One region of the Pantoea sp. CFCC18179 genome, then DNA from elsewhere that is predicted to be linked to it. Evidence: predicted binding sites of a transcription regulator. Region 1 holds the regulator's gene; each other region holds the start of a gene.
The links. The regulator CRP, encoded in region 1, controls carbon source genes, mostly activating them, when cyclic AMP is high. The targets are predictions, from matches to a motif close to ATGTGANNNNNNTCACAT.

Region 2: a site for CRP is predicted at 2,988-3,005, ahead of adhE (bifunctional acetaldehyde-CoA/alcohol dehydrogenase). Genes of this name have one in related genera too.
Region 3: a site for CRP is predicted at 3,182-3,199, ahead of rhaB (rhamnulokinase). Genes of this name have one in related genera too.
Region 4: a site for CRP is predicted at 3,531-3,548, ahead of msrB (peptide-methionine (R)-S-oxide reductase MsrB). Genes of this name have one in related genera too.

What each region holds. Positions count from the first base shown of each region.
Region 1 is NZ_JBNBPM010000019.1:65,527-73,713, forward strand. Features, by position in the region: gene ACPUC7_RS22725 (YccS/YhfK family putative transporter) at 1-1,558, opposite strand, end outside; gene crp (cAMP-activated global transcriptional regulator CRP) at 1,617-2,249, opposite strand; gene ACPUC7_RS22735 (OsmC family protein) at 2,556-2,960, shown strand; gene ACPUC7_RS22740 (phosphoribulokinase) at 3,051-3,920, opposite strand; gene ACPUC7_RS22745 (YheU family protein) at 3,982-4,200, opposite strand; gene ACPUC7_RS22750 (hydrolase) at 4,203-5,219, opposite strand; gene ACPUC7_RS22755 (LysE family translocator) at 5,280-5,882, shown strand; gene ACPUC7_RS22760 (LacI family DNA-binding transcriptional regulator) at 5,884-6,864, opposite strand; gene tauA (taurine ABC transporter substrate-binding protein) at 7,097-8,077, shown strand; gene tauB (taurine ABC transporter ATP-binding subunit) at 8,089-8,187, shown strand, end outside.
Region 2 is NZ_JBNBPM010000001.1:173,104-181,290, forward strand. Features, by position in the region: gene ACPUC7_RS00815 (ABC transporter substrate-binding protein) at 1-1,533, opposite strand, end outside; gene ACPUC7_RS00820 (YchE family NAAT transporter) at 2,108-2,755, opposite strand; gene adhE (bifunctional acetaldehyde-CoA/alcohol dehydrogenase) at 3,199-5,874, shown strand; gene tdk (thymidine kinase) at 5,928-6,548, opposite strand; gene hns (histone-like nucleoid-structuring protein H-NS) at 6,962-7,369, shown strand; gene ACPUC7_RS00840 (NAD-dependent epimerase) at 7,466-8,187, opposite strand, start outside.
Region 3 is NZ_JBNBPM010000001.1:40,073-48,259, reverse strand. Features, by position in the region: gene rhaT (L-rhamnose/proton symporter RhaT) at 290-1,324, shown strand; gene rhaR (HTH-type transcriptional activator RhaR) at 1,350-2,216, opposite strand; gene rhaS (HTH-type transcriptional activator RhaS) at 2,232-3,053, opposite strand; gene rhaB (rhamnulokinase) at 3,344-4,816, shown strand; gene ACPUC7_RS00215 (L-rhamnose isomerase) at 4,809-6,065, shown strand; gene rhaD (rhamnulose-1-phosphate aldolase) at 6,076-6,918, shown strand; gene rhaM (L-rhamnose mutarotase) at 6,908-7,222, shown strand; gene ACPUC7_RS00200 (TetR/AcrR family transcriptional regulator) at 7,284-7,937, opposite strand.
Region 4 is NZ_JBNBPM010000001.1:192,805-200,991, reverse strand. Features, by position in the region: gene ACPUC7_RS00950 (MipA/OmpV family protein) at 1-418, shown strand, start outside; gene ACPUC7_RS00945 (aldo/keto reductase) at 500-1,351, shown strand; gene ACPUC7_RS00940 (D-hexose-6-phosphate mutarotase) at 1,376-2,251, opposite strand; gene gapA (glyceraldehyde-3-phosphate dehydrogenase) at 2,326-3,324, opposite strand; gene msrB (peptide-methionine (R)-S-oxide reductase MsrB) at 3,663-4,073, shown strand; gene ACPUC7_RS00925 (YeaC family protein) at 4,076-4,357, shown strand; gene pncA (bifunctional nicotinamidase/pyrazinamidase) at 4,391-4,999, opposite strand; gene ansA (asparaginase) at 5,015-6,028, opposite strand; gene sppA (signal peptide peptidase SppA) at 6,114-7,973, opposite strand; gene ACPUC7_RS00905 (NAD(P)H nitroreductase) at 8,144-8,187, shown strand, end outside.

The DNA of each region.
Region 1 (8,187 bases):
CATCGTGCGCATTGTTACGTAGCAAGCCGCTTTGCCATTGCGGCCACAGCCAAATCATCCCGGCGAAGGCAATCAGGCATCCCATCAAGGTATCCATCATGCGCGGTAACAAGAACTGCGCGCCATTCAGCGACAGCAATTGCAGCGAATACACCGCAGTGACGGTAAAGCCAATCATCGACCAACCGTAATATTTGCGCGTCACCAAATAGCTCGCCAGCGTAATCACCAGCATAAACAGCAGCGTGAGCGATTCCGGCACTTCCAGCCGTAAAGAAGCTGCGGCGATCAGCAAACCGGCAAAGGTGCCCAGTGCGCGGTGCTGAATGCGCACGCGCGTGGCGCTGTAGCCATTCTGGCTGACGAACATAATGGTCATCAGAATCCAGTAAGGTTTGGGGATGTTGAAGAACAGCGCCAGCGCGCTGCCAAACATCAACATCACGGCGAAACGACCGGCGGTACGTAACGCCGATGATTTGAAGGAAAGATAGCTGCGCAGCGCTGGCAGCAGCGGCAAGCGGCGTTGGCGATCGGCCATTAAGTCACGCGTGTAGAGCGGCTTTTGGGTACGCAGCACGCGAGCGATGCGGCTGAAGTGGTACAGACAGAAGTTGCCGACCGGATTATCCGGATGCTGGCGGGCGATTTTCTCCAGCGCACCCAGCTGCTTCTCCATGTGAAAGCGATCCGGCAACTGGTGATAAAGAATGGCATCGGCGAGCACCCGCAGCCGCGCTGAGATGATTTTGGCGTTCCAGCGAATCACCGCTTCGGCGTGACTCTGCTCAACCAGTTTCTGCACTTCTTCCGGCTGGTGCAGGCTAACTGAGATGTGTTCCTGCAAATCCAGCGCCACCTGGAAGGCGCGCGTCAGACGTTTGTGGCTGTTATCGCGGCTGGCCGACAGCATGTGCATCTGCTGATAACAGACGGTAATCAGATCAACCGCCTTTTGTTGACGTGCCAGCAGCGGCGGCAGCGCTTTTTCCGGATCGGTTAACTGCGTCAGCAAGGTGTATTTGGCATCGCAATAATCCGCCAGCTCGCGATACAGCAAACTGAGCGATTCGCGCATCGGCTGCTCTTTCCACAGCCAAAACCAGAACCAGTTGAACAAGCCGTACCACAATGTGCCGCCAATATAGAGCAGCGGCGGCACCCAAATCGGCATGCGTCCTACCAGGCTTAGCGAAAAGATGGCGGCAATCAAGGTGGCTGGCAGTAAGCGGCCATGCAGCGGGCTGATTTCACCGGTGACGCCAATCAGTAGCGGCAACACCAATAAAATCAGCGGCAACGGCACGTGATAATCGGTGAGGTACGGAATCAGGAAACTGCCGGTGGCGAACAGCGAACCACCCACAATCAAGCGTTTGAAGAAGCGTTTGTGCGGCGTATCTAACCCCGCCATGTTGCAGCAGGCCGGCACTAAAGAGAACAACAGCCCTTTTTGCAGATCGCCAAACAGCCAACCGAGAGCCACAGGCAGGCACAGCACCAGCGTTTGCCGCAGCGCATAGTTAACTTCAGGATGATAGATGATTCGGCGCCACATCAGCTCATCGCAAATAGAAACGGCGCGATGTTGCCATCACGCCGTGGGTGAGAAGGAATTAGCGGGTGCCGTAAACGACGATGGTTTTACCGTGTGCGGAGATCAGATTCTGATCTTCCAGCATTTTCAGGATACGACCCACGGTTTCGCGTGAGCAGCCCACGATCTGACCAATCTCCTGACGGGTGATTTTAATCTGCATTCCGTCTGGGTGAGTCATCGCATCTGGCTGTTTAGCCAGATTAAGCAGCGTTTGCGCGATACGTCCGGTCACATCGAGGAAGGCAAGGTTGCCCACTTTTTCAGATGTCACTTGCAGACGACGCGCCATTTGCGACGACAGTCGCATTAAAATATCCGGGTTTACCTGAATCAGCTGACGGAATTTTTTGTATGAAATTTCAGCCACTTCGCAGGCAGACTTCGCACGTACCCAAGCACTGCGTTCCTGGCCTTCTTCGAAAAGACCGAGTTCGCCGATGAAATCTCCCTGATTAAGGTAGGAGAGAATCATCTCTTTGCCTTCTTCATCTTTAATCAGTACCGCTACGGAACCTTTCACGATGTAGTACAGCGTTTCCGCTTTCTCACCCTGATGGATGAGCGTGCTTTTTGACGGATATTTGTGAATATGGCAATGGGACAGGAACCATTCGAGTGTAGGGTCTGTTTGCGGTTTGCCGAGAACCATTCGCTATTATCCTCTGTTGTAATCGTGCCCAAAAATACAGGGGGCATTTTTCCCTGTCAGGCGGTTTAATCGTCGAGCGTTTCCTAATGAAGGAAAATTTATTCCGGGGTGACTCTTAAGCTACGCTTTTGATTCTTCCCGCCTTCGTCGGTTAGGACGAAAATATTTTCAGCACTGTTTGTAGCACAGCTTTTGCGAGCTGTCTTGTGTTGTCTCGCTTCAGCAGAAGGGGGATTTCTCTGGATTGCCGTTTGTCATGTGAAAGCGTACTCTGACGGCAAAACCGCCGCTTCAGGAGAAAGAATAATGCAGGCACGAGTGAAATGGGTGGAAGGGCTTACCTTTCTCGGAGAATCCTCATCCGGCCATCAGGTATTAATGGACGGTAATTCCGGTGATAAAGCGCCAAGTCCAATGGAGATGGTGTTGATGGCAGCCGGCGGCTGTAGCGCGATTGACGTGGTGTCGATTCTGCAAAAAGGGCGTAGCGATGTCGCCGATTGCGAAGTGAAACTCACCTCTGAACGTCGTGAAGAAGCGCCACGTATTTTTACGCACATTAACCTGCATTTTATTGTCAGCGGCAAAGCGTTGAGCGATAAAGCGGTGGCGCGCGCAGTTGATCTGTCAGCGGAAAAATATTGTTCGGTGGCTATTATGCTGGGCAAAGGCGTTGAAATCACCCACAGCTATGAAGTGATTGAGCTTTAGCTCGATTGTAGCGGCGCGATTTATCGCGTTCAGTTGATGGTAAAAGGTCAACATAACGCAATAAATTGCGCCGCTACATAATCACTGCACTCACTCAATTCGCTTGCCTTCAATCAGGCGCTGCACCAGCGGCAACATAATCAACTCCATCGCCAGGCCCATTTTTCCGCCCGGCACCACCAAAGTGTTGATGTGGGAGATAAACGATCCCTGAATCATCGCCAGCAGATAAGGGAACGCAATCCCTTCCAATCCACGGAAATGAATCACCACAAAGCTTTCGTCGAGCGACGGAATTTCACGCGCGGCAAACGGGTTTGAGGTATCCACCGTTGGCACACGCTGGAAGTTGATGTGAGTACGCGAGAATTGCGGCGTGATGAAGTTGATGTAATCCTCCATCGAACGCACCACTGAATCCATCACCGCTTCCCGCGAATGTCCACGTTCGCTGGTGTCGCGCACCAGCTTTTGAATCCACTCAAGGTTAACAATTGGCACCACGCCAACAAGTAGATCTACATGTTCCGCCACGTTGTGTGGCTGCGTCACCACGCCGCCGTGCAAACCTTCATAAAACAGCACATCGGTGTTTTCCGGCAGCGGTTGCCACGGCGTAAAGGTGCCCGGCACCTGATTCCACGGTACGGCTTCATCGTAGGTGTGCAAATACTTGCGCGATTCGCCCAGTCCAGTTTGGCCGTAATGCTTGAACGTCTGCTCCAGCAAACCAAAGTCATTGGCTTCCGGGCCGAAATAACTGATGTGGCGCCCGAGATCGCGCGCTTTGCGGATCGCCATGTCCATTTCTGGACGCGTATAGCGATGGAAACTGTCGCCTTCCACTTCCGCGGCATGCAGATTTAACTGCTGGAAAATCTTACGGAAGGCAAGGCTGGTGGTGGTGGTTCCGGCACCGCTGGAACCGGTAACCGCAATAATTGGATGCCTGGCTGACATAACAGAGCTCCCTGTGAAGTCCGGCGATGAGCATTGTTACCACGAATTGCCGCGCGGCGCATTAGCCGCGAAATTCACTCTTCGGCATGATATTGATGGATTCGTGCAGCTCCGACCATACCAGCACTACCTCGCCGCGCTCAAGTTGGCGGCGCACATCGGCGACTTTCTGTGACAGGCTGCGTTCCTGTTCGCCGTAATCTGTGCCTTCACGCAGCACGAAGGTTTCAATCAGGTTTTCCAGCGTTTCCGCTTCAAGCTGCTGCCAGGGAATAATCACAATTACACATCCAAATAGGTAGAGAGCCAATCCGGCACGCGTTGTTCCAGCCACATTTGCGGTTTCAGCAACGTGCCGCCAACAAAGCCGACGTGGCCACCTTGCTGGGTCAGTTGATATTGCGTTGAGGCTGACAATTGATGCGGCTGCGGAATCACGGCGTCGGTCATAAAGGGATCGTCCTGCGCATGGATGAGCAGCAACGGTTTACGTACGCCGGTTAAAAACGGCATGGCGCTGGCACGTTGATAATAGTCGTTGGCATCGACGAAACCGTGCGCGCGGGCGGTAACCGCATCATCAAATTCACGTAAACGACGAAACGCACGCAGTTGATCGAGATCGACCGGTAAGGTACCGGGCCAGGCCTGCAACTTGCGCGTGGCGTTCTTTTTCAACTGCGTGAGCAAATAGTATTGATAGAAGCGCGAGAAGCCGACATCCAACTTGCCGCTGCACGGTTCTAACGCCAGCGGGGCAGAGATGACCATCGCCGCATCCAGCAGTGCATCGTTGCCTTGTTGCCCCAACAAACACGCCAGCATATTGCCGCCGAGTGACACGCCGACGGCCGCGGTTGGCACCGTGCCCCATTCGCGTTGCAGCCAACTGAGGAAGTAGGTGGCGTCTTCAGTTTCGCCGGAGTGATAAATGCGATTGAGGCGATTCGGTTCACCGCCGCAGCCGCGAAAGTGCATCATCACCGCCAGCCAGCCACGCGCCTGACATGCTTGCATCAAACCGTGCGCGTAGGGACTGCGGAAGCTGCCTTCCAGGCCATGAAACAGCACCATGCGCGGTTTGTGACGCGCTTGCGCCGGATCTTCACTCCACGCTAAGTCGACAAAATCCCCATCGGGCAGGTCAAGGCGCTGCCAATGCGGACGTAAAGTGACGCGCCGCCGCAGAATGCGCGGCAGCAGCGTTTGCAAGTGCGCGTTACTGAATCCGCGCAGTGGTTTAAAGCGCTCGCCATTTGGGCGATTAAAATAGCTTGGGTAAAGGCTTGTCTGATGCATAAGTCGCTGATAGCTTCGATGGGTTGTTCGCTTTACTGGGTGAGGAGCACCCGAATATACATGGAACTGAGTCTTTTTTTGTCAATGTTAGGCTTTCTTTGGGTCGCGGCCATCACGCCAGGTCCCAATAATATGTTACTTACCGCCTCTGGTGCTAATTTTGGCTTCCTGCGCACCATTCCGCTGCTCATTGGTATCATGATTGGCATGCAAGTCATGTTGCTGATGGTGGCATTTGGCATCGGCGGGTTGATCCTGCTTTATCCTTCACTGCACTTGGTACTGAAGATTGCCGGTAGCCTTTATCTGCTGTGGCTGGCGTGGAAAATCGCCACCGCCGAGTATGAAAAGCTGGAAACCGATGATGTCACGGTCAAGCAAATGCCGTTCTGGCAAGGTGGATTGCTGCAACTGATTAACCCTAAAGCCTGGTTGATGGCGCTGGGTGCGGTTGCCAGCTTCAGTCTGGCGGGTGAACGTTATCTGCATTCGGTGGTGGCGATCAGTATCGGCATGGCGCTGGTCAATGTGGTGTCTGGCGTAATCTGGATGGGCTTCGGCTCGCTGATTGGCCGATTACTGCGTAGCCCACGTGCGTGGAAGATCTTCAATCTGGCGATGGGCTTGCTGACTGCCGCGTGCGTGTTGTTGATTTGGCACTAAGTTAGCTGGAAGCGCGTTCGACGCGCTTCCACGGCAACACTTCATGCACCACCGGTGAGAGTGGCTGACGGATGCGTTGCAGCAACAGTTGTACGCTGCGCGCGCCCATGCGGTTCATCGGTTGTTCAATGGTGGTGAGCGGGGGATTGAGGCTGCTAGTAAAGTTGATGCCATCGAATCCCACCACCGCCAAATCTTCAGGTACGCGCAACCCGGCTTCTAACGCCGCGTGAATCACGCCAACCGCCAACACATCCGAAACCGCAAACACCGCATCTGGCCGTTCTGGCTGCATCAGCAATTCGCGCAACGCTGCGCTGCCCGCTTCGCAGGTGACATTTTCCGCGTACGCCACGCTGCCATAATTCAATTCCAACTGTTCCAGCGCGGCGCGATAACCATCTTCGCGTTGATGGGAATAGAGATAGCGCATATCGCAGTTAACCAGCGCGATGCGACGGCGACCTTTTTCCGCCAGATAACGAATCGTTTCAAACGCCGCTTCTTTATTATCAATTGCCACGCTGGATGCCGCGATAGCCGGATCGTATTCAGCACATTGCACCCAAGGCGCATCGCCAATCAGCTCCTTTAATTCCTGCAAACAGGCGGCAGCATCCATGGTGATCACCCCATCGACCACTTTTCCGGTCAGCAGCGCGATGTAGGCTGCTTCACGCCGCAACTGCGATCCGGAATTGCACAGCAGTATGTGATAACCCTGCGCTTCGGCCTCGGCTTCAATGCCCTGAACCACGCGTGAGCAAAACGGATTGGTAATATCGGGGATCAGCACCAGCAGCATGTGACTTTGTGAAGTGCGCAGCTGGCGCGCCAGTAAGTTGGGTTGATAGTCGCAAATGTCGATCGCTGCCAGCACTTTGGCGCGCGTGTCGGGACGTACGCCGGGATTTTGATTCAAAACCCGTGAAACCGTGGCTTTTGACACGCCAGCCAAATGCGCGACTTTCTCAATCGACATGGATTTAGGACCGCTAATAAGGGGGATAAACAGGTTGTCTATCAATAGCACAGCTGCAATGTGAGCGTATGACATATTTGTCATTTTATGCGTTCTTTGCATTTGCGCATTTTGCATAGGCTTGCCCGATGTTGATCTAAGAACGGATCGTCATTAGGGATAATTTTTAATTCCTTGGTGAAATTACTGCGGCTGGAGAAACTGCCCTCACTAAAACACATTGGGGTGAAAGATGATGGCAATGAAAAAAACAATAACAGCGGTCGCGGCAGCATTCGCCTTGATGGCCTTCCAGGCGCAGGCGGTCAATGTCACCGTGGCGTATCAAACCTCGGCGGAACCCGCCAAAGTTGCGCAGGCTGACAACACCTTTGCTAAAGACAGCGGTGCGACGGTGGATTGGCGCAAGTTCGATAGCGGCGCCAGCGTGCTGCGCGCCTTAGCATCGGGCGATGTGCAGATTGGCAATATCGGCTCCAGCCCGCTGGCGGTAGCCGCCACCCAACAACTGCCGATTGAAGCCTTCCTGCTGGCTTCTCAGTTGGGTAATTCAGAAGCGCTGGTGGTGAAGAAATCCATTACCAATCCCAAAGATCTGATTGGCAAACGCATCGCCGTGCCTTTCATCTCCACCACGCACTACAGCTTCCTCGCCGCTCTCAAGCATTGGGGCATTAAACCTTCGCAGGTCACGTTGGTGAACTTGCAGCCGCCAGCAATTATCGCGGCGTGGAAACGTGGCGATATTGATGGCGCCTACGTTTGGTCACCGGCAGTAAATGAGCTGGAAAAAGAGGGCAACGTGCTGACGGATTCATCGCAAGTGGGTAAATGGGGCGCGCCAACGCTGGATGTGTGGGTGGTGCGTAAAGATTTCGCCCAGCAGCATCCTGAAATCGTGACGGCCTTTGCACGCAGCGCGATTGAAGCGCAGCAAGCGTATATCGCCAATCCAGAACAGTGGCTCAAGCAACCCGACAATTTGAGCAAGCTGGCGCGCTTAAGCGGGGTGCCGGAATCCGATGTGCCGGTGCTGGTGAAAGGCAACACCTACCTAACTGCACAACAGCAAGTTGAGCAGCTCGGCAAGCCGGTGAACAAGGCGATTGTCGATACCGCCAGCTTCCTGAAAGAGCAGGGCAAAGTGCCTTCAGCGGCTGGCGATTACAGCAGCTTTGTCACCACGCGCTTCGTTGCACCCTTAGCCAAATAATCGGAGGCGATATGCTCAACATCACCAATCTCAATGCACGTTACGCCGGACAACCCGCGTTGCAGGATATCAATCTGCAACTGGATCAACGCGACCTGCTGGTGGTGCTG
Region 2 (8,187 bases), on a different contig from region 1:
GTAATACACCGGGATAATTGCCGAATCTTTATCAAGTTGCGCTTCAGCTTGCTGATAAAGGGAAGCGCGCTGCGCCTCATCCGCTACATTCAACGTTTTCTGCATGAGCTGATCGAAAGCTGGGCTTTGATAAAATGCGGTGTTGGTGGAAGAACCGCTCAATAACATATTCAGGAAAGTCGATGGCTCGTTATAGTCGGCGCACCACGTTGCTCGAACTACGTCGTATTGCGCTTGATGACGCGTTTCCAGCAACGTTTTCCACTCCTGATTTTGCAGTGTCACCACCGCACCAAGATTCTTTTGCCACATCGACGCCGCGGCAATCGCCTGCCGTTTGTTCTGTTCCGAAGTGTTATACAGCAGAGTGAAACGCAGTGGGTTTTGTTGATTAAAACCGGCCTCAACCAGCAGCTGTTTAGCGCTCGCATTGCGTTCGGCTTGTGTTTGTTGCGACCAGGCTGGCGGAGAGAGTGTGATACCGTGGATAAACGGCGGCGTTAAACCATACGCAGGTATTTGCCCCTGCCCCATGATTTTTTGCGCAATGATATCGCGATCAAGCGTTAGCTTCAGTGCCGTGCGCACACGAACATCGGTAAACGGTGCTTTTTTGTTATTGATTTCATAGTAGAAAGTACATAACAGCGGGCTGACTTTCACTTCATCGCCAAGATCCTGTTGTAACTTTTTAAACATCTCCGGCGGTACAGCGCTGTTGGTCATATCAGTGCCGCCGCTGCGATAACGGTTAACGTCGCTATTTTCCGATGAGAGCGGTAAAAACACGCCCTCTTCAATAACGGTATGCGCATTGTCCCAATAATTAGGATTACGCTTCAGCACAAGCTTTTCGTTCACCACCCATTCAGACAAGGTATACGCACCATTGCCCACATAATGTTGTGGTTGCGTCCATTGCTCGCCCCATTGCTCAATCGCCGGGCGATAAACTGGTTTCATGGCACTGTGTGCCAGCATCGCAACAAAATAGGGAACAGGCTCAGAGAGAGTGACTTGCAGGTGACGATCGTCGAGCGCTTTAACGCCGAGTTGATTGAGAGTTGCTTTGCCCGACATCACCGCATCAATATTGGCAACATGAGCCGCCTGCAAATAACTGGCGTAAGGTGAGGCGGTTTTTGGATTAGCCAGGCGTTGCCAACTGTAGACAAAATCATTCGCGGTAACGGGCTTGCCGTTGCTCCAGCGCGCATTATCGCGCAGGGTGAAGGTCCAAATGCGGCTCTCCTCACTCTGCCACTTCTCTGCAACACCCGGCACTACTTGACCGTTATTGTCGGTTTCAACCAGCCCTTCAAGCAGATTACGCATGACATTTGATTCTGGAACACCTTCGGCTTTGTGCGGATCTAACGTGGCCACTTCACTACCGTTATTTATCACAATGCGTTGTGCATCTGATAATGGCGTACCTGCTGGAACTTGCGCTGCCTGGCTTTGAGCCAACATTCCCGTGAGGCATAAAGCCAGCGCTGAACATGCCGTTATTTTCGCTACCATGCATTTCATCAACAAATATCAACCTTAATCATAAGCCCGATAGCCTGTAAGCAAGAAGCGTACACATTTGTCACTATCAGTTAAAAAATTTGCGATGTGCCGAAAATTATCAGAACAAATGCCCGCACGCCAAAGCTAAACTACAAAAATGTTAGCGGATTCTCTTTTATCACGTTCGCCTGAACAGGAAAAGTGTTAATTATCAATGTGAATTATCTCGTAATATATTGATTAAATTGACATTTTACCAGTATTTGTCGATGTTTTAGCCTTAATCTTTTAAAACTCATAACATTTACTCATTAAGCTATAAAGAAATGCCTACACCGCATTATTCGTTATTAAATACGATACTAAGCGTTCTGTAATGCTAACTAATAAAAATTATGCAGAGCAATTAACTGTGACTATCATCACAATCTTCTGTGAAATTGATACTGAGTGAAATTAGGTAAGTAGTAAAAGTGATGGTTGAAGAAGTGAGTTAAGCAGCATGAATTAAAGCATCATATCGGTGCAATAAAAAACCATATTGCACCAATTTGGTTCACAACATTAAGTCGCGTGGAAAAATAACCGGCATTTAATTCAATAAACCAGGGAAAATTGATTTCATCCCAGTAACGATAAATTCGATGCCTAATGCCATCAACAATAAGCCCATAATTCGGGTAATAACGTTGATGCCAGTTTGGCCCAACACGCGAACCATTAACGGTGCAGCACGGAACAGCAGCCAACAACAAAACGCAAAAATGGCAATCGCAAGACTAAAACCAAGCAGATTTTGCCAACTATGATAGCGGGTGCTCCACACAATGGTGGAACTGATGGCACCCGGTCCCGCCATCAGCGGCAAAGCTAACGGCACCACGCCAATACTTTCTCGGATCGCGCTTTCTGATTTCTCCTGCTTATTCTGCTTATCTTCACCCAGCTTCCCACTGATCATCGACATGGCAATAGTCACCACCAGAATGCCGCCGGCAATCCGGAATGAATCGATTGAGATACCAAACACGTGCAGAATGCCATCACCCAAAAATAAGGATGTCCAGAGAATAATCGCAACGGCCAGATTCGCCGTCAGGTTGGTTTTGTTGCGCTCAACCACACCCTGGTAACTGGTCATGCTGATAAATACAGGGATGATGCCTACCGGATTAACCAGAGCAAATAGACCGACAAAAAATTTAATGTAGCCGGAAAGGTCAAGTAATACAGGATTCAAAATGGGCTCCGGGAAGGTTCAGGATAAAATCGCGCTTAATGTAGTGCATAAGCCGGGCATAAAACCAGAGGGTTGCGCAGAAATTTATGCTACTAAAAACAATAATAACCAGTTCATTCAACTACTGTTAATTCCCCGTTATCGCGATGAAGCTGAAGCGTGCTGATTGCGTGGCACACCTTGCTAACTTTACTTGCAAAAGTTGGTGCTGAATGGTGTCAGCTTGGATTTAAATTGATCTGCATCAAAATTCACCTACCCCATCAGGGGTAATCTTACCGCATCGAAACCACTTCTGAGCATTAAGCATCTTGACCAGGAAACCCTTTTAGTAAGCAAACGCAAATCATGGCTAACCTGACCAATATATAAGCATAGCGCGACTATACTTCTGGACTCAGGCTTGTTTACTAAAAGAGTTTAACTTCCTTCAGGAGAGCACTATGGCCGTTACTAATGTTGCCGAACTAAATGCACTGGTTGAACGTGTTAAAAAGGCACAGCGTGAGTACGCTAATTTTAGTCAGGAACAAGTTGATGCTATTTTCCGCGCTGCCGCCCTCGCCGCTGCAGACGCCCGTATTCCACTCGCCAAAATGGCTGTCGCAGAATCCGGTATGGGTATTGTTGAAGACAAAGTGATCAAAAACCACTTCGCCTCTGAATACATTTACAACGCCTATAAAGATGAAAAAACCTGCGGTATTCTCGCGACCGACGACACTTTCGGTACCATCACCATCGCTGAGCCGATTGGCCTGATTTGCGGTATCGTTCCAACCACCAACCCAACTTCAACTGCAATCTTTAAAGCGTTAATCAGCCTGAAAACGCGTAACGGCATCATCTTCTCTCCACATCCACGCGCCAAAGATGCAACCAATAAAGCGGCTGATATCGTACTGCAAGCCGCCATTGCTGCAGGTGCACCGAAAGATATTATCGGCTGGATTGATGTCCCTTCTGTTGAGCTGTCAAACCAATTGATGCATCACCCAGATATCAACTTGATCCTTGCAACCGGCGGACCAGGCATGGTGAAAGCAGCATACAGCTCTGGTAAACCAGCGATTGGTGTGGGTGCAGGCAACACCCCAGTGGTTATCGATGAAACCGCTGATATTAAACGTGCAGTCGCTTCCATCCTGATGTCAAAAACCTTCGATAACGGCGTAATTTGTGCTTCAGAGCAATCCGTAATAGTTGTGGATTCAGCTTACGACGCGGTGCGCGAACGCTTCGCCAGCCACGGCGGCTACATGCTGCAAGGCAAAGAGCTCAAAGCTATTCAGGATATCATCTTAAAAAATGGTGCTCTGAACGCGGCAATCGTCGGACAACCCGCAACCAAAATTGCTGAGCTGGCGGGAATCAGCGTGCCAGCCACCACCAAGATTTTGATTGGTGAAGTGAAGTTGGTTGATGAATCAGAACCGTTTGCCCATGAGAAATTGTCTCCAACTTTAGCCATGTATCGTGCGAAGGATTACCACGACGCAGTAGATAAAGCGGAGAAACTGGTGACGATGGGCGGTATCGGCCATACCTCTTGCCTCTACACCGATCAGGACAACCAAATTGAGCGCGTGCATTACTTTGGCGACAAGATGAAGACCGCGCGTATCCTGATCAACACCCCTGCTTCACAAGGTGGTATCGGCGACCTGTATAACTTCAAGCTGGCTCCGTCTCTGACGCTGGGCTGTGGTTCATGGGGTGGTAACTCCATTTCTGAAAACGTGGGACCTAAACATCTCATCAACAAGAAAACCGTGGCCAAGCGAGCTGAAAATATGTTGTGGCATAAACTTCCGAAGTCTATTTACTTCCGCCGTGGCTCACTACCAATCGCGCTGGAAGAAGTGGCAACTGACGGTGCAAAACGCGCCTTCATCGTGACTGACCGCTTCCTGTTTAACAACGGTTATGCCGACCAGGTAACTCGCGTACTCAAATCGCACGGTATCGAAACTGAGGTGTTCTTTGAAGTTGAAGCCGACCCAACGCTCAGCATCGTGCGTAAAGGTGCAGAGCAGATGAACAGCTTCAAACCTGACGTAATCATCGCTCTTGGCGGTGGTTCACCGATGGATGCAGCGAAAATCATGTGGGTAATGTATGAACATCCGGAAACGCATTTCGAAGAGTTGGCCCTGCGCTTCATGGATATTCGTAAACGTATCTACAAATTCCCGAAAATGGGTGTGAAGGCGCGCATGGTTGCCATCACCACCACTTCCGGTACTGGTTCTGAAGTTACGCCGTTTGCCGTGGTAACCGATGACGCAACCGGTCAAAAATATCCATTGGCGGATTACGCGCTCACTCCAGATATGGCGATTGTTGATGCTAACCTGGTGATGGATATGCCACGTTCACTGTGTGCATTTGGTGGCCTGGATGCAGTAACCCACTCACTTGAAGCTTACGTTTCAGTATTAGCGAACGAGTATTCTGATGGTCAGGCACTGCAAGCACTGAAACTGCTGAAAGAGAACCTGCCGGCGAGCTATCGTGATGGCGCTAAGAATCCTGTAGCCCGCGAACGTGTTCACAATGCTGCAACCATCGCAGGTATCGCGTTTGCAAACGCCTTCTTGGGTGTTTGCCACTCAATGGCGCACAAACTGGGATCTGAGTTCCACATTCCACACGGTTTAGCTAATGCCCTGCTGATTTCGAACGTTATCCGTTATAACGCGAATGATAACCCAACTAAGCAGACGGCTTTCAGCCAGTACGATCGCCCACAGGCACGTCGTCGTTACGCTGAGATTGCCGACCATTTGGGTCTGTCAGCTGCTGGTGACCGTACAGCTCAGAAAATTGAGAAATTGCTGGCATGGTTGGAAGAGATGAAAACCCAACTGGGGATCCCAACCTCAATCCGTGAAGCTGGCGTACAGGAAGCTGATTTCCTCGCTAAAGTCGACAAATTGGCTGAGGATGCATTTGATGACCAATGTACTGGCGCCAACCCACGTTATCCGCTGATTGCTGAACTGAAACAAATTATGCTGGATACCTTCTACGGCCGTGAATTCTCAGAGTCGCTTGATGAGAAAGTTGTGGAGAGTAAAGCTGAGCTGAAAGTTGAGAAAAAAGCGAAAAAAGTTTAAATAACGCTAATGAAAAAACCCGCTTCGGCGGGTTTTTTCATGCGGCTAGAGAGCTAGACCTGAGGAGGCTGTGATCCATATATCGCTTTCAACGAACCTTCGTCTATCGCTTGTTTATAATGTTTGCGACACACCGAAATATAACGTTCGTTTCCGCCAATAACCACTTGTTCACCTTCACTGAAGGGCTTGCCGCTCGCATCCAGTCGCAAAACCATGCTCGCTTTGCGTCCACAATGGCAGATGGTTTTAAGTTCAACCAGCTTGTCAGCCCAAGCCAGCAAATATTGACTGCCAACAAATAGCTCACCACGAAAATCGGTACGTAAGCCATAACAGAGAACCGGAATATCAAGATTATCGACGACATCCGATAACGCTTTAACCTGTTCACGCGTCAAGAACTGGCTTTCGTCGACGAGTACACAATGCACCGGTTGTTTAGCATGTTCATCGGCGATTTCCTGATCTAATTGCGTTTCAGCGTTATATAAAAATGCAGGAGACGAAAGGCCAATTCTCGAACTGACTTTGCCAGCACCAAAGCGATCATCAATTTCGGCGGTGTACACCAACGAACGCATGCCACGTTCATGATAGTTATAGGAAGACTGAAGCAAAGCTGTTGATTTACCCGCATTCATTGCTGAGTAATAAAAATAAAGTTGAGCCATAAGCAAAATCTCATCGCAGCCTAAATCTGATGCGCCGCAGTTTATCACAAACCTTTATAACTGTAGTGATGCATTGTTTTTATCGAATGCCCAAATTAACTTCACCTGCAAGCGTCAAATCTCCAGCAGATGCCAAAGGCAGCACGTTTTGATAAAGCCGAGCTAATGGCTAAACTTTATTCATTACTATTCCAGAAGAAGCGTAAGGGTTGGTGTTGAACTTTACGGCCTGAGGCTCGGGTTAACTAAAAAAGATTACCGATTCAATAATTATATTTACCCTTCAGTTATAAAAGTTAGCCATTTTTTTATTTTACGTTTTGCTTTTAAATCTGGCTATTGCAGTTATTTTTTTGCACCACTATTATGAGTCGGCAGAACAACTCCATTTAATATATTTTGAGATTAGGACAATGAGCGAAGCACTTAAAATTCTTAATAATATCCGTACATTGCGCGCACAGGCTCGGGAATGCTCTCTGGAAACGTTAGAAGAGATGCTGGAAAAACTCGAAGTTGTGGTGAATGAGCGTCGTGAAGAAGACACTCATGTGCAAGCGGAAAACGCGGAGCGTACCCGTAAACTGGAGCAGTATCGCGAGATGCTGATTGCCGACGGCATCGATCCTAATGAGTTATTACAAGCGCTTTCTGAAACCAAAGCACCGGGAAAGGCTAAGCGTGCTGCACGTCCTGCTAAATATTCTTATGTTGACGAAAACGGTGAAAACCGTACGTGGACGGGCCAGGGTCGCACACCAGCAATGATTAAAAAAGCAATTGAAGAACAAGGTAAACAGCTGGACGATTTCTTATTGTAATCGTTTCGGTGCTTCGAATTGTGGTGAGTTAAAACTCATTCACTTTTGACCAGGTAAGAAAAAAGGAAGCATCTCGCTTCCTTTTTTTATGCACGTTTATTGTTGGTAGAAATGACGATACCAATCAACAAACTGTTGTACGCCCTGCTCTACTCCGGTTTGCGGACGGAAATTAATCGCATCATAGAGCGGTTGGGTATCTGCGCTGGTTCCTAACACGTCGCCGGGTTGCATTGGCAACATATTTTTCTTTGCCTCAATACCCAACGCCTTTTCAAGTGATTCAATATACGTCATCAAACTCGTCGGCTGGCTATTGCCAATATTATAAACTTTATAAGGCGCAGAACTGCTGGCGGGTGAACCGGTTTCCACCGTCCACTTATCATCTGGTTGCGGAATAACATCCTGCAAACGGACGATGGCTTCAGCAATATCATCAATATAGGTAAAATCGCGCGTCATTTGACCATTGTTGTAAACATCAATCGATTCACCGGCCAACATCGCACGGGTAAATTTAAACAGCGCCATATCCGGGCGGCCCCAAGGACCATACACGGTGAAAAAGCGTAATCCCGTTGTGGGTAATTGGTACAAATGGGAGTAACTGTGCGACATCAATTCGTTAGCTTTTTTGGTCGCCGCATAGAGAGATACCGGATGATCAACGGAATCGTCCGTTGAGAAAGGCATTTTACTATTCAATCCATAGACGGAACTGGATGAAGCATATAAGAGGTGGCCAATTTTATGATGACGACAACCCTCAAGAATATTGAGATGTCCGATCAAGTTGGCTTCCGCATAAGCATGCG
Region 3 (8,187 bases), on a different contig from region 1:
GTGTGACTGCCATGTTAAGCGGAGAGTTGGCAGCAAAGCAAAAACTGTGCTGATCGACACAACATATTCCCGAAATATGCTGAATAATAAGTTACTTATCCGACTTAGTGCGTTTATTACCTGCAAATGCGATTTTGTGATCCTTATGTTGACAACCCACCGAATTTTGCCAGCAACCTCCATTTTCCGGCAGTCACTCAAAGGCTGACGAAAAGCTCCCCACCGTAGACTGCGGGTAATCGGGAAACCGTCGGTTTCCTGTTGGCCTCAACCTTACGAAGGAATAACAATGAACAGTGCCATCATTGCAGGTATTTTCTGGCATCTGGTGGGTGCCGCCAGCGCCGCCTGTTTTTATGCTCCATTTAAGCAGGTGAAGAAGTGGTCTTGGGAAACAATGTGGTCGGTGGGCGGCATCATGTCCTGGTTGATTCTGCCATGGACGGTCAGTGCGGTGCTGCTGCCAAACTTCTGGGCGTATTACGGCAGTTTTAGCTTCTCTCAACTGTTACCGGTGTTTTTGTTTGGTGCCATGTGGGGCATTGGCAACATTAATTACGGTTTAACCATGCGCTATCTGGGCATGTCGATGGGGATTGGTATCGCCATTGGCATCACCTTGGTGGTAGGAACCTTGATGACGCCGTTGCTGCAAGGGCGCTTTGTCGAACTGTTTAGTTCAGCAGGTGGCCGCATGACGCTGCTTGGCGTGTTTGTGGCGTTAATTGGAGTCGGGATTGTGTCGCGTGCCGGTCTGTTGAAAGAGCGGGCGCTGGGGATTAATGCGGAAGAGTTCAACCTAAAAAAAGGGCTGGTGCTGGCAGTATTGTGCGGCATCTTCTCAGCCGGGATGTCATTTGCGATGGATGCGGCCAAACCGATGCACGAAGCCGCTGCCAATCTGGGAATCAATCCATTGTACGTGGCACTGCCAAGCTATGTCGTCATCATGGGTGGCGGCGCGCTGGTCAACCTGGCTTACTGCTTCATTCGTTTAGGTGTAAAAACCGATATCTCTGTACGTCGTGATTTCTCGGTAGCCAAACCAATGCTGCTCGCCAATATCGCGTTTGCTGTATTAGGCGGCACCATGTGGTATCTGCAATTCTTCTTCTACGCTTGGGGCCACGCCAAAATCCCTGCGCAGTATGACTTCGTCAGCTGGATGCTGCACATGAGCTTGTATGTGTTGTGCGGCGGCTTGGTTGGATTGGTACTGAAAGAGTGGAAAGCCGTGGGACAGCGTCCAGTTCGTGTGTTGTCGCTGGGTTGTGTGGTGATTATCATTGCAGCCAACATCGTTGGATTAGGTATGGCAGCCTGATCAAAAGCCTGACGCAGAATGTGCGTCAGGCTTTTGCCTTTTCCGTTACAACCAGACGCTGCGGCACAAAACGCTGCCGCCATGCACTCGGCGTCAAACCGGTTTCACGGGTAAACACCACAGAAAAGTAGTTACTGTCATCAAAACCGCAACGTGCAGCCACTTCACTGATTAAACAATCCTGCGTTCTTAACAAATACTTCGCCTGACACAATTGCAACTGACGCAAATAGTGCCCGACTGTCATCCCAGTTTGCTGGCGAAAGAGTTGTTTTAAGGCACGTTCACTTAGTTGGTTTTGTTCGCAGAACGCGGCTAAATCAAAGGGACGACTGATCGCTCCTTGCAAGGCCGACATCAGCAGATCAAGTTGTTCGCCTTCGGGCAATGCCCAAGGCCGATCGGCAGCATATCCGTGACGCCGCAGAATCAACGCCAACTGTAAAAATAACGCTTCTGATAGTTGGGTCGACAGTGAATCACTTTTACGACTTTCTCGCTCTAACTGACTGATCACACCCCGCGCCAATGCCATGCCGCGTGTCGTCAATCGCCAGCAGGCCGGTGAGTGTTCTTCCTGCGGAGGAATTAACTGATGCCAATCCAACCCCAGTTGGAAACGATCGCGGCAGTAAAGAATGTTATCCAGCGCTAAGTCGTTGACGCTGTCATAACTGTGGCAGTCATGGTCGTTGATGTAAAAAACGTCGCCACAGGTAATCAACCACGGGCGGTCGTTTAAAACATGTAGGCCATTGCCGCGCCAGACGATGACGATTTCACTGAATTCATGACGATGGGGCGGAAAGGAGGGTTGCGGCATGCGCTCAGCCACAGCAATCGGCAGATTGGTGGCTGGAAAATAGTCTTCGCGCGTCAATATCAGCGACATGTGGAAACGCTCCCGTTATAGCATCTGCTGGCGCTCCGATCTCGGGGCGCAACCAAATTCGCGCCGGAACAGGGTGGAGAAGTGATTGCTATCACCAAACCCACACTGATAGGCGATGTCCGTAATGCGCATATCACTATGACGCAATAAATGCCGCGCCTGTAACAGGCGCAACCGATTGAGATAACGTTGCGGTGTATTGCCGGTTTGCTGCTTCATCTGACGATGCAGCGTCCGTAGCGACAAAGAGAACCGGTCGGCCAACACATCCCACGCGATATCTTCACTGTAGTGCTCATTCAACCAGTCAAGCAACCGATGTAAACGGGCTTCCTGATCCTGCGATTGATCGTTGTGAGCCGCCTCGCGCAGCAGCACCAACAGTTGCAAAAACAGCTGCTCCTGATGAGCATGGCGCTCCAGCGACCAGCTATCTTGCTGCTTCATCTGCGTCACGATATGCAGTGCTTGTGCCATCACTTTGTGATTAATCCGCCAGTGTGACGCATATTCATCATCATTTTCGCTCGGCAACAGCGCTTGCAAGCCAGATAAGAAACGAAACGCCGCCGGGCTACGATAGAGCACATTGGTCAGGCATAAATTTTCTGTTTGCTCATAGAGATGACGATCATGATCGCGGATGAAACACACGCAGCCCGCTGATAATGCCTGCGGCTGACCGTTAAACACATGAATGCCAGAACCTTGCTCAACCAGCACAATTTCATGGAAATCATGATGGTGTTCCGGAAATGCCTGCTGCGGCACGCGCGGTTCTATGGCGATGGCGTAATTCCCTTCCGGGAAGAAATCTGCGCTATGTAAAACGGTCATAATTCGCCTCTTAATTAACTCAACCGCAGCCGAGTCTACGCAGGCGAACTGCACCTTACCTTGAATTTTGAACTGCGTGGCGCAGGAAAATGGCTAATTTTTCAAGATCTCAGCAGTGAATGATGGAAATGCGGCAAGGCTCACAACTCTCTCTTTGCGTGGTTATGTGAGCTTTCTCACGAACTTCTTTGTCAGTCTGCCAGTGACTATTACGCACTGGCAGTAAGGGGAAGGTGGCAAAACGCAGAGATTTCTAATCTGTTGTCATCACATTACAGGAAGAAAACGCCATGAGTATGCGTAACATTGTTGCCATTGATTTAGGCGCATCCAGCGGGCGCGTGATGCTCGCACAGTGGAATTCAGCAGGTCAGCAGATCAGCCTGCGTGAAGTTCGCCGCTTCATCAATCAGCGCGTACAACGTGCTGACTATGATTGCTGGGACCTCGATCGTTTAGAGCAGGAAATTCGCTTGGGTCTGGCTCAGTTAGATGATGAAGGGATTGTGCCGGACAGCATTGGCATCGATACCTGGGGCGTTGATCTGGTGCTTTTGGATGCCAACGGTGAGCGCGTCGGTGAAGCGGTGAGTTATCGCGACAAACGCACGGAAGGCGTGATGGAGCAGGCCATTCATGATCTGGGTAAAGAAGCGATTTATCAACGCACCGGCATCCAGTTTCTTTCAATCAACACTCTGTATCAACTGCGGGCGTTGCATCAGCAACAACCTGACTGGCAGCAGCAAGTGCAGCATGCACTGATGATTCCGGACTATCTGCACTTTCGTTTAACCGGGCAGATGAACTGGGAATACACCAACGCAACCACGACGCAATTGCTCAATATTCACAGCGGTGATTGGGATGCTGATTTGCTGGCTTGGGCGGGCATTCCTGCCAAGTGGTTTGGGAAAACCAGCGCACCGGGTAACACCGTCGGTTACTGGACCAGCCCACGGGGTCAACAAATTCCGGTGGTAGCCGTCGCGACACATGACACCGCCAGCGCGGTACTGGCAACGCCATTAATGCAGGACGATGCGGCGTATCTTAGCTCCGGAACCTGGTCATTGATCGGCATTGAGAGCTTACAGCCCTGCGTGAGTACCTCCGCCCTGAACGCCAACATCACCAATGAAGGCGGCGCGGAAGGCTATCGCGTGCTGAAAAACATCATGGGTTTATGGCTGTTACAACGCGTTTGCAGCGAGCTGCAAATAACCGACCTCTGTCGCTTGATTGCGGATGCCGCACAAGAACCTGCCTGTCGGTCACTGATTTACCCCAATCACCAACGTTTCATTAATCCAAACAGCATGGTGCAGGAGATTCAAAATGCCTGCGCTGAACAAAATATGCCGGTGCCACAAACACCTGCCGCACTGGCTCGCACCATTTTTGACAGCCTGGCAATGCTGTATCGCCAGGTGATAGCTGAGTTGGGTGAATTGCGTGCCGCACCGCTGCGCCAACTCCACGTGGTCGGCGGCGGTAGCCAAAACCCGCTACTTAACCAACTCTGTGCGGATGCGTGCCAACTGCCGGTATTAGCCGGGCCGATTGAAGCGTCAACGCTGGGCAACGTTGGTTGCCAATTAATTGCCCTGTGCGAACTGCGTGACGTCAGCGACCTGCGCCGCTGCATTAGCCAAAACTTCCCACTCGAAAAATTTGAACCGCTGAATAACAGCGCTTTTGCAGCCAATCAGGCTCGCTTTGTTGCGCTGTGCCAACCTGCTAAGGAACTTGCATATGACTAAGCTGATTGAACAGGCCTTTGAACTGGCTAAACAACGCTACGCGGCAATTGGCGTAGATGTGGAACAGGTAATGGCGCAACTGGATGGCATTCCAGTATCAATGCACTGCTGGCAAGGCGACGATGTTCGCGGTTTTGAGAACCCGAACGGTGAACTGACTGGCGGCATTCAAGCCACCGGCAATTATCCGGGGCGCGCCCGCAATGCCGATGAGCTGCGTGCCGACGTTGAAAAAGCGATGTCGCTGATTCCCGGCGCCAAGCGCCTCAATCTTCATGCGATCTATCTGGAGAGCGATAAACCGGTAGATCGTGATGCGATTGAGCCTAAACACTTTAGTAATTGGGTGGAATGGGCCAAAAGCCAAAAGCTGGGCCTCGACTTCAACCCAAGCTGTTTCTCGCACCCACTGAGCGCGGATGGCTTTACGCTTTCCCATGCTGACAAAGGCATTCGTCAATTCTGGATCGATCACTGCAAAGCCAGCCGCCGCATTTCTGCCTATTTTGGCGAACAGCTCGGTACAGCTTCCGTCATGAATATTTGGGTGCCGGATGGCATGAAAGATCTCACCGTTGATCGCCTCGCACCGCGTCAACGCTTGGCCAGCGCGCTGGATGAAGTGATCAGTGAAAAACTGAATCCCGCACATCACATTGATGCAGTAGAGAGCAAACTGTTTGGTATTGGTGCTGAAAGCTACACCGTGGGCTCCAATGAGTTTTGCCTTGGCTACGCCAGCAGCCGCCAAACCGCTTTGACGCTGGATGCTGGTCACTTCCATCCAACAGAAGTCATTTCCGACAAGATCTCCACTGCGATGCTGTATGTGCCGCGTTTGCTGCTGCATGTCAGTCGTCCGGTGCGCTGGGATAGCGATCACGTGGTGATTCTCGATGACGAAACCCAAGCCATCGCCACAGAAATTGCGCGTCATAAACTGTTCGACAAAGTTCATATCGGCCTTGACTTCTTTGATGCATCGATCAACCGCATAGCGGCGTGGGTGATTGGTACGCGTAATGCCAAGAAGGCGCTGCTGCGCGCATTGCTGGAACCCACCGACCAATTGCGCAAGCTGGAAACGGAAAGGGATTACACCGGGCGTCTGGCGATGCTGGAAGAACAAAAATCCTTGCCATGGCAAGCGGTGTGGGAAGCATGGTGTTTGCGCCACGATGTCCCGGCTGACGCCAGCTGGCTGAGCGAAGTCCGTCATTATGAACAACAAACACTGCGTCAACGTTAAGGGATACACCATGCAAAATATTCTCTCTTCCTCTTTTGTTCAGGGAATGGTTAAAGCCACCAGTGATATGTGGTTGAAAGGTTGGGATGAGCGCAACGGCGGCAACGTCAGCCTGCGTTTATTACCGGAAGAAGTTAAAGATTTCAGCAGTGAATTTTATGCAGAACCCCGTTGCATTGAGTTGACCCAACCTGCACCGGCGCTGGCTAATGATTGGTTCCTGGTGACGGGCTCCGGTAAGTTTTTCCGTAACGTCCAGCTTGATCCCGCAGATTGCTTAGCGCTACTACAGGTGGATGACAAAGGGCTGTCCTACAAAATCCATTGGGGATTGAGCAATGGCGGTTTGCCAACCTCCGAACTGGCAGCACACTTCCAATCACATAGCGTGCGTAAGCAAGTCTCAAACGGAGTCGACCGCGTCATCATGCATTGCCACGCAACGAACTTTATGGCGCTAAGCTACGTGGTGAATTTGGATTCAGCGCGCTTCACACGCCTGTTGTGGGAAGGCAGCACCGAATGTTTGGTGGTGTTCCCGGATGGTGTCGGCATTTTGCCGTGGATGGTGCCGGGCACCGATGGCATTGGTCAGGCTACTGCGGATGCGATGGCAAATCACAGCATTGTGATGTGGCCGTTCCACGGCATCTTTGGTGCGGGTCCAAACCTGGACGAAACATTTGGGTTAATCGACACCGCAGAGAAATCATCAGAAGTGGTAGTGAAAGCGCTGTCGATGGGCGGCATCCGTCAAAGCATTACCACAGAGCAATTAGTCGCATTGGGCGAGCGTTTCAACGTCAAGCCATGGCAGGCTGCTTTGCAGGCGGAGCGAAGCGATGTTGCGTAAAGCTTTCGTGATGCAGGTACATGCTCATTGTCATGACGAGTATCTGCGCCGCCATTCGCCGATATGGCCGGAACTGGCTGAAACACTGAAAGCGCATGGCGCACACAATTACGCCATTTGGTTGGATGCAGAACGCAATCTGCTGTTCGCCAGTGTGGAAATTGAATCGGAAGTGCGCTGGGAAGCGGTGGCAAAAACGGAAGTGTGCCAACGGTGGTGGGCATCGATGAAGGATTTGATGCCATCAAATCCTGATAACAGCCCGATTAGCGCAGAGTTAAAACCGATGTTCTTCCAACCTTAAAACCTACAACGTCTCAGTGTGGATCTACGCGCACTGAGACGTTACTACTTTGCCATTTCTTTTATACCGCGCTCAGTTCGCAATATCCCGCGAGCGCCGGCCAAATCGCCATTTGTGTATCGACAATTTGATCCAGCTCCTCGCGATTTGCTCCTTCGCGAGCACGCACCGACATGCCTTGCAGCAAGCACGCTAAATAGCGGGCTAACGTGGCTGAATTGGCACATGCAGGCAATTCACCGCGGGCTTGTCGCGTGTCCAAAAACGCCTGTAACGCTGATTCTTGCGCATGATGCTGTCGGGAAAGCATCTGCGCCACTTCCTGAGACTCGGAAGACAACGCGCTGGACGTACAGATAAAAAAGCAGCCGGCTGGTTTATCGCATTCGGTAAAGCACGCCGCCGTAGCACGAAAATAGGCTTCAATTGCCGCCTTTACATCCAACCCATCATCATTTAATACGGCATTTCGCTGTGCGCTGAATGTCTCGATGTAGCGTTGCATTGCCGCACGGAACAAACCTTCTTTGTTTTCAAATTCAGCATACAACGTTGGCGCTTTCGCACCGGTCGCACTGACCAAATCCGACAGTGAAGTCCCTTCGTATCCATGCGCCCAGAACAGCATTAATGCTTTATCTAACGCATCATCGCGGTCAAACACTCTTGGACGACCACGCGTTTTACGGTTTGCGGTTTCGGTAATGGCTGTCATGAACACCTCAATGCTTAAAAACACCCAATTAAATTACCGATCATTAAATAAATATGCAAGTGCATGCGGGCAGAGCGGATTCGGCCTTTGCCCGTTTGTGCTTTTGAGTAATGTAAGCACCCGAATGGATAAGTCAAAAAAGGGCTGAAAGCCCATAATCACGCCACTTTCGATTAAAATAACGACCATTAATAAAATAATTGACGCGCAGGCCACTTCGGCGCTAGCATTTAATTAACGGTTGTTAACT
Region 4 (8,187 bases), on a different contig from region 1:
GGCCGGCGCCAACTACCGCCATGTTGCTGATTGGGGCATTGTGCGCACTGCGCTGCTCGGTGACGTATTGAATAACAGCAACGGCATGTTGTGGGACATCACTTATTTGTATCGCTTTGATTTCGGTGCCTTCAGCTTAACGCCAGGCATCGGCGCATTGTGGAACAGCGCCAATCAAAACCGCTATTACTACGGCGTTTCTTCCCATGAAAGCGCGCGTACCGGCATAGCCGAGTATCATCCTGATGATAGCTGGTCACCGTATGTTGAGATGAACGCCAGTTACCAAATCAGTGATAGCTGGAATGCCAGCCTTTCGGGTCGTTACACTCAGTTCGCCAGCGAGATCAAAGACAGTCCGATGGTCGACAAAAGCGGCCAGTTCACATTATGGACCGGTGTCAGTTACACCTTCTAATAATGAAATTCAACGCCTCGCAATGAGGCGTTTTTATTACATTGCACCAATAGCGCGCCCCATAATGAAGCGGAAGGAGGAGTGATGAAGACCATTACATTTCATGGTGAAGACGCATTACCGGCAATCGGTCAGGGCACCTGGTACATGGGCGAAAATGCTGCTCTGCGTAATCAGGAAGTGACGGCATTACAGGCGGGATTGGATCTTGGATTAAAAGTGATTGATACGGCCGAAATGTACGCTGAAGGTGGCGCTGAACAGATCGTTGGTGAAGCGCTACGCGGACGCCGCGATCAAGCCTGGCTAGTGTCGAAAGTTTATCCGTGGAACGCCGGTGAAATTGACGCAGTTGAAGCGTGTGAACGCAGTTTACGTCGTCTGCAAACCGATTATCTCGATCTCTATTTGTTGCACTGGCGCGGTAATGTGCCGTTGGAAGAGACGATTCGCGCCATGGAGTCTTTGCAGCAGCAAGGCAAAATCCGCTATTGGGGCGTATCCAATTTTGATCGCGACGATATGCTGGAATTGTGGAATGAACCGGGTGGTAACGCGTGTTTAGCCAATCAAGTGCTTTACCATTTGGCTTCGCGCGGGATTGAATATGATCTGCTGCCTGAATGCCAGCAACGCGCAACACCAATCATGGCGTATTGCCCGTTAGCGCAAGCTGGACGCCTGCGTCAGTCGCTTTTTAAAGACGCAAATTTGCAGCAGATTGCACAACAGAAGGGCATTAACGTGGCGCAGTTAATGCTGGCTTGGGCGATTCGACAACAAGGTGTGTTGGCTATTCCGAAAGCAAGCAGCATCGCGCATGTACAACAAAATGCCGCGGCATTGAACATCCAACTCGCAGATCATGAACTCGCCATCATTGATCGTGCATTTCCTGCAGCGCAGCACAAAACGGCGCTGGATGTGGTTTAGCGACGCCGCAGCGTCGCTGTAATATCACTTATTGACGACGCGTAGTGTGGTTCCCAAACGTGCTGGGGATTCGCCGGCACTTTTCAGCGGCTTGCTAATACGCGCGGTTTCCACGCAAACCATGGTTTTGTAACCTTCGTTGGCCATATCCGCCATGCTGCATGATAATTCTGGACCTGGGTTCCACGTGACAACGTCACTTTGATAATGGTGGTAAACCTCGATTTGACGTTTCCCCGCTTTATCATGAATCACGCTGCAATCATCCGCTGCGGTATGCACACGATCGACACGGTTCGGGTAAATTTGCTTGCCGTCAGAAGACGTACCAATTTCGTTATTATTGACCTTATCGATGTAGCTATTACCCAATCCGCTCACTTCAACTTGCGCGATATCCGCGATCTGGAAGTAGGTGTGCAATGCGGCGGTAGCTTCATAATCACCATAAGCTTCTAATTCAATCTCACAATGCTCGGCGATGCGGAAACGGGCGAGCAGGGTGAAATCGTGTGGCCAGAGCTTCTTAGTTTGTGCGTTGCTTTCTAACGTGAAAGTCAGCATTACCGCATCTTCATTTTCATCATGCGCGGATAACGTCCATGGCAAATTGCGAGCAAAACCATGAGCAGGCTCGCCAGCAGGGCCAAACCACGGCCAGCAAATCGGCACGCCGCCACGAATCGCTTTACCTGAAGTAAATGGCGTTTTCTCACTGAGCCAGATAACTGGCTGCTGTCCGCTGGGTTGCCAGGACAGCAAATGTGCGCCTTGCAGCGCAATCGCCGCGCGCACCTTAGGATGGCTGATCACCACAATCGGTAAATCGCCCAATTGGCGCTGTGACAAATACGGGGTGATTTGGTTTACTACCGGCAGAGTATAGAGCGTATCTTGCATTGTCAGACCTTCTCATCATCCAGTCGAAAAAAAAGGGGCGACCGAAGTCACCCCTTGTCTGTTCACAGGTTAGCTTACTTAGAAGCAACCAGTGCAATCAGGTCCAGAACCTTGTGTGAGTAACCTGTTTCGTTATCGTACCAGGAAACCAGTTTCACAAAGTTGTCGTTCAGGGCGATACCGGCTTTAGCATCGAATACTGAAGTCAGGGTTTCGCCATTGAAATCGGTAGAAACCACGTCGTCTTCGATGTAACCCAGAACGCCTTTCATTTTGCCTTCTGACTCAGCTTTGATCACTGCACAAATTTCTTTGTAAGTGGCTGGTTTTTCCAGACGTACAGTCAGGTCAACAACAGAAACGTTTGGAGTTGGCACGCGGAACGCCATACCAGTCAGTTTACCGTTCAGCTCTGGCAGAACCACGCCTACAGCTTTCGCTGCGCCGGTAGAAGATGGGATGATGTTCTGAGCTGCGCCACGACCGCCGCGCCAGTCTTTGTGAGACGGGCCATCAACAGTTTTCTGCGTAGCGGTAGTTGCGTGAACGGTGGTCATCAGGCCTTCAACGATACCGAAGTTGTCGTTGATAACTTTAGCCAGCGGTGCCAAGCAGTTAGTGGTGCAAGACGCGTTAGAAACGATGTCCTGGCCTTCATATTTGTCGAAGTTTGCACCACGAACAAACATTGGGGTCGCATCTTTAGATGGACCAGTCAGAACCACTTTCTTCGCGCCAGCGGTGATGTGTTTACGTGCAGTTTCGTCGGTCAGGAAGATACCGGTTGCTTCAGCAACAACGTCAACACCCACTTCGTCCCACTTCAGGTTAGCCGGGTCTTTCTCAGCGGTAACACGGATTTTCTTACCGTTAACAATCAGTGCACCGTCTTTAACTTCTACAGTGCCGTCAAAGCGACCGTGAGTAGAGTCATACTTCAGCATGTAAGCCATGTAATCGGCGTCGAGCAGATCGTTGATCGCGACGATTTCGATGTCAGAACGCTGCTGTGCAGCACGGAAAACGATGCGACCGATACGGCCAAAACCGTTGATACCTACTTTGATAGTCATATATTCCACCAGCTATTTGTTAGTGAATAAAAGGTTGGCTGTAAAATTACAAAAACCTTACCAGGCGTCAAGCGGAATCGTGTCAATTGTTGCGACAGGTCAATTCCAACACCAGGAATAATTCGTTGCGCAACCGCTTGCGCAGCACCCTTATTGCGCGCCTATGTTACGCCGAATGCGGGCTAAAAAGGGATGAGATTTGCAAAGGGTGATCAACGTCACAAAATCGCGCTGTGGATGATCAGCCGAAAGCGTTAGCACGAAAAAAGACCCGATAAATGTTGATCGTTTGTTAGAATACTAGTCGATTTTTTCAGAATGACACTCCGGAACTCAAAATGGCTAAAGACACCGCACCCGAGGCAAAAATTGCGCAGCTTTCCGAAATGCAGCGCTATGTAACTCAGCATCGTGGAACGGAACCTCCGTTTTCTGGCGCTTTACTGCATAACAAGCAGGATGGGATTTATCACTGCCTGGTTTGCAATTCTCCGCTGTTCCTCTCCGAAACCAAATACGATTCCGGCTGCGGCTGGCCAAGCTTCTATCAACCTTTCAATGACGAAGCGATTCGCTATCTGGAAGATGATTCGCATGGCATGCATCGTGTTGAAATTCGTTGCGGTAATTGTGATGCGCATTTGGGGCATGTGTTCCCGGATGGCCCGCAGCCCAGCGGTGAACGTTATTGCGTGAACTCAGCCTCGTTGAATTTCACTGACGAGCAGGGCAACCAGCAAGAGGGTTGAGCATGAAACAAGAATTGGAAGCGATGCTAGCAGCGATGACGCCAGAAGTGTACGAGCGGTTAGCGACGGCGGTTGAAATCGGAAAATGGCCAGATGGCGTCGCGCTAACGCAAGAGCAAAAGGACAATTGCCTGCAACTGGTGATGCTGTGGCAAGCGCGTCACAACGACGATCCGCAACATATGTCCATCGGCAAAGGTGGCGATATGGTGACTAAATCGAAGAAACAACTCAAAGAAGAGTTCGGTATCGAGCCGGATGTCACGCGGATTAACTTGCATTGAGCAGTAAAAAGGCTGGTTCTCACCAGCCTTTTTTCAGATTAATACCGCACCTTGCGCAGCCATCTGCTTGAACGCCGTTTCACTGTCATCGGGATTGAGATTCACGCCGCGGCAGCCTTCTTTAACTACCTCAACGTTGTAACCCAATTCCAGCGCATCCAGTACGCTGTATTTAACGCAGTAATCGGTGGCAATCCCTAACATCACTAAATCGCTGATGCCGCGCTCACGCAGCCAGCTATCGAGTTCAGTCTTACGGCGATGACCGTTGTCAAAGAACGCGCTGTAGCTATCAACCTCTGCATCGCCGCCCTTGTGGAACACGGCGTCAATCAAGCTGCGATCGAGGTCGGGATGGAAATCCGCGCCCAAAGAGTTTTCAATGCCATGATCAGGCCACCAGATTTGCGCCAAGCCGTTGAGCTCGCCCAGCGTATACACCGGTTCGCCAGAGATTGAAGCAAAGCTGCCGTGGTTGGCGGGATGCCAATCTTGCAAGGCCACCACACATTCACCCCGGTCGCGGAACGCACGCGCATAACGATTTGCTACCGCGACCGTTTGGTCACCATCACGCACCGCCATTGGGCCGCCGGGGCAAAAATCGTTCTGAATATCGATAATTATCAATGCCCGCTTCATTACTTTCGCTCCGTATCAATCTTCAGTCAGTTCGCCGCGTAAATTCTGCTGCATTTTGGCACGAATTTCGGCGCTGGTGAGGTTCTGGCTCAACAAAAAGTGGAGTTTTGTTAACGTCGCCTCAACCGTCAGGTCAAAACCGCTGACCACGCCAGCGTGTTCCAGCGCATTACCGGTGGCGTAGCCACCCATATTCACTTTGCCTGACATGCATTGCGTCAGATTCACTACCACGATGCCGCGCTCGCTGGCGTCGTGTAGTTCGGCCAGAAATTCAGCATTTTGCGGCGCGTTACCCACACCATATGAACGCAGAATCAGGGCTTTCACCGGTTGACGCAGGAAGTTGCGTACCACGTCGGCGGAAATGCCTGGATAAATGGTCACCACACCAATCGGCTGCGGGGTAATTGGATGCACAATCAGTTCACCTTGGCCTTGCGGTGCAGGCGGCGTATTCAGGCGACGAATATGAATGCCGGCTTCCAGCAGTGGAGACAAGTTCGGCGAAGCGAAAGCATTGAAGCCATCGGCATGCGCTTTGGTGGTGCGGTTGCCGCGGAATAGCGTGTTGTTAAAGAACAGTGCCACTTCGTTAATCGGATAATTCGCCGCGACATACAGCGAGTTCAACAGATTCTGTTGGCCATCGGAGCGCAATTCCGCCAATGGAATTTGTGAGCCGGTGACAATCACCGGTTTGGCAAGATTTTCCAGCATGAATGACAGCGCTGACGCGGTGAACGCCATGGTGTCGGTGCCGTGCAGAATGACAAAGCCGTCGTACAGGTGATAGTTCTGCTGGATATCATTCGCAATCGATTGCCAATCCTGCGGCGTCATATCCGAAGAATCCATTAGCGGCTGATATTCGTGAATAGTAAAAGCGGGCATTTCAGGCCGATGGAATTCTGGCATGTTCGCCAGCTGCTGCTGTAAATGACCAGAAACCGGAATGTAGCCCTGCGACGAGCGCTGCATCCCGATGGTGCCGCCTGTGTAGGCTACATAGATATTTTTCTTTTGCATGGAGAAACTCAGACTTGCCTTAAAACGCGCAGTATAAGTGGATTGCGAACGAAAAGCAGCCCGACCAGCGGCCGGGCTGTAAAGATTAGCGTACGTTGCCGCAGTTGAGGCAGAAAGCGTAGCGGTTTTGCGGATCGTTAAGGTTATTGAGCAGTCCAGGTTGCTGTTTAACTGCGCTCATGACATCCAACATTGGCGCTGGCAACCAAACTTTCAGTGCTGCGGGCAATACCGCTTGCGCTGATGCGTTCATCTGGTTCAGCAACAAATCAATCACGCCTGGATCATCTTGATACCAACTCAGTTGCGGCTTATCGACTTTCGCCAATTCTGCGGCTTTCGCCACCGCATCGTCAAAGTCACCCAACGCATCGACCAAACCGTTGGCTTTCGCATCGCTGCCGGTCCAAACGTGACCTTGCGCGATGGCATTGATTTGCTCAGGCGTTTTATGGCGCGAGGCTGCAACCAAGCCAACAAAGTTGCGATAGCCATTTTCGATGGTCATCTGCATTAATTGTTGCACTTCAGTTGGTAAAGCTTTGGTGGTCGCCACATCCGCCAATGGCGAGGTGGCGACGCCATCGGTGTGCACACCAATGCTGCTCAGGCTATTTTCGACCGTGTTAATCACGCCAAAGATACCGATGGAACCGGTCAAGGTGCTTGGAGCGGCAACAATGTAGTCGGCTGGCGTTGAAATCCAGTAACCGCCGGATGCTGTCATTCCGCCCATGGAAACCACCACCGGTTTGCCCGCATCATGCGCCGCCGCCAGTTCCTCGCGAATCGCTTCCGAAGCTGTCACGCTGCCGCCTGGGCTGTTCACGCGCAGTACAATGGCTTTGATTTTAGGATCGAGGCGCGCATCACGAATCTGCGCGGCAGTGGTATCGCCGCCGACATTTCCGGCGCTCTCTTCACCATCCATAATCGCACCGCTGGCGAGGATCACCGCGATGTTACCGTCCTGACTTTGCGGCGGCTGCTTAACGGTGTAATCGTAAATGCTGACGTTACGATAATCGTTATTCGCTTTATCCCAGCCAAAGGTTTTCACCAATTCCTGATCGGCTGCGGCGCGGGTATCCAGCACATCCACCAATTTATTATTCAGCGCGTATTTGGCGGTATCGCCGTCAACGGCCTGCAATCCGCTGATCACACCAGCCGCGCCAGGGAACAGTTGATCGGCGGTGATCTGACGATTGGCTGCAACCGTGCTCAGGTAGTTCTGCCAAAGCTGTCCAACCCAACGACTATCGGCATCGCGTGCTTCTGGCGACATATCATCACGCAGGAACGGCTCAACCGCGGATTTATAAGTACCAACACGGAAGACGTGCGAGTTGACTTTGAGCTTATCCAGCAGGGATTTGTAGTAAAGGCCGTTGGTGGCGAAGCCGTGTAGGTCGACAGTGCCTTGTGGCGACAGGTAGACCTTGTTGGCATAGCTGGCGATGTAGTACTGCGCTTGGCTGTAGCTGTCGCCAATCGCGTAAATCGGTTTGCCCGCATCGCGGAATTCACGCAGTGCTTTGCCGACATATTGCAGTGAAGGCTGATCGCCGCCAGCAAAATCACGCAATTGCAGTACAATGCCGGTGATGTTTTTGTCAGTTTTTGCCTGACGAATCGCATCAACTACATCAAATAATGAATTTTCCTGTAAACGATCGCTGCTTGAGCCCAATAGCTGACGACTGATGCGGCTGAGACGATTGCTAACTGAAGGTTTATCAACCAACACGCCGCTGAGATCGATTTTCAAGGCACCTTGCTGCACCGGCTCACTGCTGTTGGAACTGGACACTTGCAGCCAAATCCCAACGCCTGCGAGGATCAAGACAATAAGAAATAAATTAAGAATAAATTCCCGAATAAAATTCAGTACCCGCCAGCTCCAGCGGAACAGACCGGAAATAATTCGCCACAATGTGCGCATAAACTCTCCATATTCACGTAGCAGGGCAGCCAGCACGTGGTCTGCCCCGATGTCGGGTTCATCCTAAAGAGCGGCGTGCGAAATGTCAGCAGGAAATCGCGCCAGACTGTTACAAAAGATCCCGCTGTGCCAGGATTAGCCCACGCTTTTTTATTCATGGGAGAAGAATAATGGATGCATTGGACTTATTGGTTAATCGTCGTTCAGCTTCACG